One region of the Kluyvera sp. CHPC 1.2972 genome, then DNA from elsewhere that is predicted to be linked to it. Evidence: predicted binding sites of a transcription regulator. Region 1 holds the regulator's gene; the other holds the start of a gene.
What was found. The regulator PurR, encoded in region 1, represses purine synthesis genes. The targets are predictions, from matches to a motif close to CANGCAAACGTTTGCNTG.
Positions count from the first base shown of each region.

Region 2: a site for PurR is predicted at 1,818-1,835, ahead of purM (phosphoribosylformylglycinamidine cyclo-ligase). Genes of this name have one in related genera too.

Region 1 is NZ_JAPKIB010000003.1:56,346-60,328, reverse strand. Features, by position in the region: gene punC (purine nucleoside transporter PunC) at 1-760, opposite strand, end outside; gene punR (DNA-binding transcriptional activator PunR) at 874-1,785, shown strand; gene purR (HTH-type transcriptional repressor PurR) at 1,804-2,829, opposite strand; gene cydH (cytochrome bd-I oxidase subunit CydH) at 3,124-3,213, shown strand; gene V6944_RS06255 (MFS transporter) at 3,374-3,983, shown strand, end outside.
Region 2 is NZ_JAPKIB010000009.1:111,128-115,110, reverse strand. Features, by position in the region: gene V6944_RS15200 (6-phospho-beta-glucosidase) at 1-701, opposite strand, end outside; gene bglK (beta-glucoside kinase BglK) at 726-1,604, opposite strand; gene purM (phosphoribosylformylglycinamidine cyclo-ligase) at 1,892-2,929, shown strand; gene purN (phosphoribosylglycinamide formyltransferase) at 2,930-3,568, shown strand; gene ppk1 (polyphosphate kinase 1) at 3,800-3,983, shown strand, end outside.

The DNA of each region.
Region 1 (3,983 bases):
CAATCAGGAAGGCGATGGTTTGCGGCACATAGCTCAGGCCAATTACCGTCGGGCTGTAGCCCATCTCATGCAGGATGAACGGTGAACCGGTCAGCCAGGCGAAGAAGCTCGCCGAGCAGGCGGCGTAAATCAGCACGTTGCCGCGATAGTCTTTACTGCGCAGCAGGCGCATAAAGGTCAGCTTTTCTTCGCTGGTGGCATTTTTTTTGTGCGCAGGCTTGAGGCGGAACGCCGGGAGCATCAGCACCAGGGTGATGATAAACAGGGTTGCGAAGATGGCCTGCCAGTCAAAGTGCGCCAGCAGCCAGCTACCCAGCAGCGGGGCGAGTGCCGGAGAGAGGCCAACCAGCGGCATGATAGTGGCAAAAATGCGGTTGGTGCGCTGAGCTGGATAGTAGTCGGTGACCATTGCCTGCCAGGTCACCGCCGCGGCGCAGACGCCGACGGCCTGTACAAAACGCAGGACCAGCAGCGTGGTACCATCGCGCACCCACAGCATGCCAATGCAGCCAATAGCGAAAATGGTTAACCCGGACAGCAGAATCGGCTTACGACCATAGCGGTCTGACAGCGGCCCCCAGAGGAGCTGCGCGACGGCAAAACCGGCCAGAAACAGGCTAAGACTCGCGCTGACGGCTGATGCCGGCGTTTGCAGGTCTTCCTGAATGGCAGCAAAGGCGGGGAGATACATATCGGTAGCCAGAAAACCCAATACGCTCAGCCCCGCGAGCCAGACTAAAAATCCTTTCCCAGGTTGCATTAATTTCGCCCTTTTTATCATGAATAAACGATGCCGCTGAGTGTAGAGAGTGCATAACGGCTTGTGAAACGCTAATATTTGCGTCATGCATTCAAAAATTTTGCAGGCAGAAAATGTGGTCTGAATATTCACTGGAAGTGGTTGATGCGGTGGCACGTAACGGTAGTTTTAGTGCCGCCGCGCAGGAACTGCACCGCGTGCCTTCTGCGGTGAGCTATACGGTACGCCAGCTGGAAGAGTGGCTGGCTGTTCCCCTGTTCGAACGGCGCCATCGCGACGTTGAACTTACTCCCGCTGGCGTATGGTTTTTGAAGGAGGGGCGGTCTGTTATCAAAAAAATGCAGATCACTCGCCAACAGTGCCAGAAAATTGCTAACGGCTGGCGAGGGCAGTTGGCGATTGCCGTCGATAATATCGTGAAACCGCAGCGAACCCGGCAGCTGATTGTCGATTTCTATCGCCACTTTAGCGACGTGGAGCTGATTGTTTATCAGGAAGTGTTTAATGGCGTCTGGGATGCATTGGCCGATGGCCGCGTGGAGCTGGCGATTGGTGCCACTCAGGCGATTCCGGTCGGTGGCCGCTTCGCGTTTCGTGATATGGGGATGCTCAACTGGCACTGCGTGGTGGCGAGTATCCATCCGTTGGCGCAGATGGAGGGCCCGCTCAGCGATGATGTGTTGCGCAACTGGCCGTCGCTGGTGCGCGAAGATACTTCGCGTTCGCTGCCGAAGCGGACGACCTGGCTACTCGATAACCAGAAGCGTGTGGTGGTGCCGGACTGGGCTTCATCGGAAACCTGTATCTCGGCGGGACTATGCGCGGCGATGGTACCGGGGCATCTGGCGCAACCGTGGTTGGAAAATGGGGAGTGGGTGGCGCTACAGCTTGAAAACCCGTTCCCGGATGCCGCCTGTTGCCTGACCTGGCAGCAAAGCGAAGCATCGCCGGCATTAAGCTGGCTGCTGGAATATCTGGGGGATAGCGAGACGCTAAATGAAGAGTGGCTGCGGACACCCGAGTAGGGTGTCCGTGGGTAATGCTTAGCGGCGGTAGTCGCGGAACGGACCGTCGGCCACGGAACGACGTTCGATAAGACGCGGATGCACCTCAATCGACTGCGAGGTCTCGCGTTTGCTAACGATACGGTCCATCAGCATGTTAAACGCCGTTTCACCGAGCGAATCTTTCGGCTGGTGAATCGTCGTCAACGCCGGGGTGAAGAAACGGGAGTTGCGCACGTTATCATAACCAATCAGCGAAATGTCCTGCGGCACGCGAAGACCCATTTCATCTGCGGCGCACAGTGCGCCCATCGCCATGATGTCGCCACCGCAGAAGATAGCAGTAGGGCGCGGCTGCTGCGACAGGATCTGCTGCATTGCGCGATAACCGGATTCAGGCTCAAAGTCACCCTGTACAATCCAGTTCTTCGGGACGTTGATGTGCGCTTCTTCCATCGCTTTCATAAAGCCCGCCAGACGACCCGCGCCGGTGTTACGCTCCAGTGGACCTGGGATCACGCCGATATCGCGATGACCGCGCTCAATCAGGTAACGGCCTGCGGTATAGCCGCCTTCAAAGGCGTTATCGATGACCGAGTCGGTGAAGTCCGCTTTAGCCTCGCCCCAGTCCATCACCACCATCGGGATGTGACGGTACTCTTCGAGCATCGTCAGTAGGGATTCCGGATACTCGGAACACATGACCAGCAGGCCATCCACGCGCTTTTGCGCCATCATCGACAGGTAGGCGCGCTGTTTTTCCAGGTTGTTCCAGGCGTTGCCCAGAATCAGGGTATAGCCCTTCTCAAAGCAGTTTTTCTCAACGGCTTCGATAATTTCGGCAAAGTAGGCCGCTTCGCTGCTGGTCGCTAGCAAACCAATCGATTTGGTGTGGTTCACCTTCAGGCTACGGGCAACGGCGCTCGGAGAGTAGTGCAACTCTTTGATCGCCGCCCAGACGGCTTCACGCGTCTCCTCGGCGACAAAACGCGTTTTGTTAATTACATGTGATACGGTTGTAGTGGAAACGTTTGCGCGCTTCGCTACATCTTTAATAGTTGCCATTCCATCTCACTCCAGACCCTGGCCTGCCCCTGATAAAATCGAAAGGAAAACGTTTGCCTTCACACACCCTGACGCAATTTTGTGGATTGCGATTCGCCGGGAAAACGATACAGGACGACAGGAGGGGGTCAATGGCCGGTACGCTTATAAATAAGCGTCGAATTTTGACTTATCCTGACGCAAAGTGGAAGAGTAAAAACCAACATCCTGCTAAATCTGTGAAGATTTTTGCGCAATACTGTGCAAAAATGCGTTAGCACAGTTTTGCTGTAGCGATAAAAAGGAGAAAAGTTGATGAGTACCGAACTTAAGATGTCACTCACCACCACCGTCATTACCCTTGCGCTGATTGTTGCCGCAAGTTTGACTGCTGTACTGCATTAATTCCTCTGCGAGGGGGCGTCCGCTCCCTCCTGTCTGATTGTTACCCGTTTAGCAATAATCTTTTGCTGTTTTGTACACTTCTGTTTTTATGTGATTGATGTCATGCTTTTGCCCATTATCGACATGCCGCGTCTGTCGTGCGGCCAACCGGAGCATTTGCATGAAAATTAACTTTCCCTTACTGGCGTTAGCCATTGGGGCCTTTGGCATCGGGACCACCGAATTCTCGCCAATGGGGCTCCTGCCGGTCATCGCTAAGGGCGTAGACGTCTCCATTCCCGCTGCCGGGATGCTCATTAGCGCCTATGCCGTAGGGGTGATGGTTGGCGCACCGCTGATGACGCTGCTCCTTTCACATCGTGCTCGCCGTAACGCCTTGATCTTCCTGATGGCGATTTTTACCCTCGGCAACGTACTGTCGGCGATGGCGCCGGACTACACCACGCTGATGCTGTCGCGCATTATCACCAGCCTTAACCACGGTGCATTCTTCGGCCTCGGTTCCGTTGTTGCCGCCAGCGTGGTACCGAAGCATAAACAGGCCAGCGCCGTGGCGACCATGTTTATGGGGTTGACGATTGCCAATATTGGTGGCGTTCCAGCGGCAACCTGGCTTGGCGAAACCATCGGCTGGCGGATGTCATTCCTGGCAACGGCAGGCCTCGGCATTATTGCTATTCTGGGGCTGTGGTTCTCTCTGCCGAAGGGCGGGGCGGGTGAAAAGCCGGACGTGAAGCGCGAGTTGTCGGTGCTGGTACGTCCGCAGGTGC
Region 2 (3,983 bases), on a different contig from region 1:
ACCTGCAGCGCTGGGTTAATCTCACGCGCGGCTTTGACGGCTAGCGCGCTCGCCACCAGCTCATAGTGCGCAGCCTGATACATCACCGGCTCGCGGTCTTCACCCGGCTGATACTTCAGGCCCGAGTTGGTGAACGGCGCAAAATCTTCGTGGAAGTTCGCCTGGTTGTTGATTTCGTTGAACGTCATCCAGTACTTCACTTTGTGCTGGTAACGGGTAAACACCACGTTGGCGAAGCGGACGAAGAATTCAATCAGCTTGCGGTTACGCCAGCCGCCGTATTCGGTGACCAGGTGGTACGGCATCTCGAAGTGCGACAACGTGATGACCGGTTCGATGCCAAGCTTCAGGCACTCGTCGAACAAGTCGTCATAAAACTGCAGGCCCGCTTCGTTCGGGGTCAGCTCATCGCCGTTCGGGAAAATACGCGTCCAGGCAATAGAAGTACGGAAGCATTTGTAGCCCATCTCAGCGAACAACTTCAGATCGTCTTTATAGCGATGATAGAAGTCGATGGCTTCGTGGTTCGGATAGTTTTTTCCTGGCAGTACGCCGTTGGTAATTTCGCGCGGCACGCCGTGCGCACCGGCGGTCATCACATCCGCCACGCTCACCCCCTTCCCGCCTTCCTGCCAACCGCCTTCAAGTTGGTGTGCGGCTACCGCGCCGCCCCAGAGAAACCCAGCTTTAAATCCAGACATATCTTTCCCTCGTTAAACAGTGAGTTATCGCTGCGAATAGTGCTGATTGAAATGGTAAACCGCGCCGATAAGCCCGGCGTCGTTGCCGTGGCTGACGGTATCGATGTAGTCGGCAATGCCGAACCAGGCCAGATGCTCACGCATCAGCGCCAGAAAACCAGGGCGCTCGACAATGCCGCCGCCGATAAACACGGTCTGCGGGTCAAACAGGTTCACCAGGTTGTAAAGGCCGGTGCCGATATCGTTGAGAAACTCTGATACCAGTCGCTGACAGATGGCATCACCCGCGTCAAAGCGGTCAAAAATTTCCTCGCCCGTCACCTCTTCCAGCGTTTTGCCGATGTGCTGCGCGTAGCGATGGCGCAACACGCGCAGGGTGCAGTTTTCATTCATGGAGTAGCGACGGACGTCGCGTGAGCCGGGGCGCAAGGTTTGCATATAGCCAAACTCACCGGCGCGAAAACGGGCGCCGTGCACCAGCTGGTTGTTGCAGAAGATAGCGCCGCCGATGCCGGTGCCGATGGTCATCACCAGGCAGTTGGCCATATCGCGGGCTTTGCCCTGCCAGCGTTCGGCCAGCAGCACGCAATTCGCGTCGTTCTCAATCGCCACCGGAAGGCCGGTACGTTCTTCCAGCCACGCTTTAATTGCAAAGTTGTCGAACCGACGAATGGCGCCGCCCATTTCGATAAAGCCGGTATGCGGGTTAACGTAGCCCGGTGCGCTGATGGCAATCCCGGTGCACTCTGGGTGGGCCGTAATCCAGCGCTCAATCGCCGCCAGAATCTGGTCACCATCGCTGTTGCTGATTGGCTCTTTTCCCTTATCGAGCAGTTCACCGCTGGCGGCAACAACGCCCATCTTTAACGCCGTTCCCCCAATATCAAAGGCAGCAATCTTCATTCCATTCATCCCTTCTGGCCGTTTTTACATCGGTGATTGGCTTCGCTGAAACAAAAACAGAAACCGGTTTCATTACCATGATGTGGATTGTGCGAAGTGGATGCAAGGACAAGGGTGTACCCGGTTTCATTTTCGTGAGCAGTATCATATTTGACCGATATATTGATGGAAACAATGGAAAAACCGGGAGGCAAAAATTGGGATCAGAATAGGCTCGCAAACGTTTGCCTGGACTGATAGAATTGCGCCGATTTTTCTTGCTATCGCAAACGCGTGGAGACTTAGCAGTGACCGACAAAACCTCTCTCAGCTATAAAGATGCCGGTGTTGATATTGACGCAGGAAACGCTCTGGTTGACCGTATCAAAGGGGTGGTGAAGAAAACTCGCCGTCCGGAAGTGATGGGTGGATTAGGCGGTTTTGGCGCACTGTGCGCGCTGCCGCAAAAATATCGCGAACCGGTGCTGGTTTCCGGCACTGACGGCGTTGGTACCAAATTGCGTTTAGCGATGGATTTAAAACGTCACGACACCATCGGCATCGATCTGGTGGCCATGTGCGTGAACGACCTGGTGGTACAGGGCGCCGAGCCGCTGTTCTTCCTCGACTACTATGCAACCGGTAAGCTGGACGTCGATACCGCAGCAAGCGTTATCAGCGGCATCGCCGAAGGCTGCCTGCAGTCTGGCTGCGCGCTGGTTGGCGGCGAAACCGCTGAAATGCCGGGCATGTACCACGGTGAAGATTACGACGTCGCCGGTTTCTGCGTGGGTGTGGTCGAGAAGTCAGAAATCATCGACGGCAGCAAAGTGACCGACGGCGACGTGCTGATTGCCCTCGGCTCCAGCGGCCCGCACTCCAACGGCTACTCGCTGGTGCGCAAGATTGTTGAAGTGAGCGGCTGCAACCCGGATACCACTCAGCTGGAAGGCAAAACGCTCGCCGACCATCTGCTGGCACCAACCCGCATCTACGTGAAGTCCATTCTGGAGCTGATCGCCAGCGTCGACGTTCACGCTATCGCGCACCTGACCGGCGGCGGCTTCTGGGAAAACATTCCGCGCGTTCTGCCGGACAACACCCAGGCCGTTATCGATGAATCCTCCTGGCAGTGGCCGGCAGTATTCAACTGGCTGCAGGATGCCGGTAACGTGAGCCAGCATGAAATGTACCGCACCTTTAACTGCGGCGTAGGCATGGTTATTGCGCTGGCGGCCGATCAGGCTGACAAAGCGATTGCGCTGATGAACGAAAAAGGTGAAAGCGCGTGGAAAATCGGCTATATCAAAGCCTCTGATTCCGAACAGCGTGTGGTCATCGAATAAATGAAAAATATCGTGGTGCTGATTTCCGGCAGCGGCAGCAACTTACAGGCGATTATCGATGCCTGTGAGCAGAAAAGGATTCCAGGCACCATCAGGGCGGTATTTAGCAACAAGGCCGACGCGTTCGGCCTTGAGCGGGCGCGTGAGGCGGGTATTCCCCAGCACGCGCTGGCTGCCAATCAATTTGCCAGCCGCGAAGCCTTTGACCGCGAGCTGATGCATGAAATTGACGCCTATGCGCCCGATGTCGTGGTGCTGGCAGGCTACATGCGCATTCTGAGCGCGGAGTTTGTTCAGCACTATCAGGGCAAGCTGCTCAACATCCACCCTTCCCTGCTGCCAAAATATCCCGGGCTGAACACCCATCGTCAGGCGCTGGACAACGGCGATACGGAACACGGCACCTCGGTGCATTTCGTGACCGAAGAGCTGGACGGCGGGCCGGTGATTTTGCAGGCTAAGGTGCCGGTTTTCGCCGGTGACGACGAAGCGGAAATCACCTCACGCGTTCAGGCGCAGGAGCACGCTATCTATCCTCTGGTGGTGAGCTGGTTCCTTAATGGCCGTCTGAAGATGCAGGATAATCACGCCTGGCTTGACGACATTAAGCTGCCGCCGGAAGGCTATGCCGCAGAATAAATCCAGTAGCCCGGACGAGGCGTGTCAACGCCGACTCCGGGGCATCTCCCCGGCGTCACTTCGTTCGGCCGGGCTACCTGACTAAGAGGGCCTTTATGGCCCTCTTTTTTATGCAAATCAGGATAACTGTCATACTAAGATGACACAGTTGGACATAGCCCGGCAAAGCTAGCAATATAATCAGTAGACGACGTTGCCGCGTCCCGTGAATAAACCGGAGTGTGAGTAGTAATGGGTCAGGAAAAACTGTACATCGAAAAAGAACTGAGCTGGTTGTCATTCAACGAGCGCGTCCTCCAGGAAGCGGCTGACAAAAGTAACCCGCTTATTGAACGTATGCGTTTCCTGGGGATCTACTCCAACAACCTCGACGAATTCTACAAGGTCCGCTTTGCGGAGCTAAAGCGCCGTATCA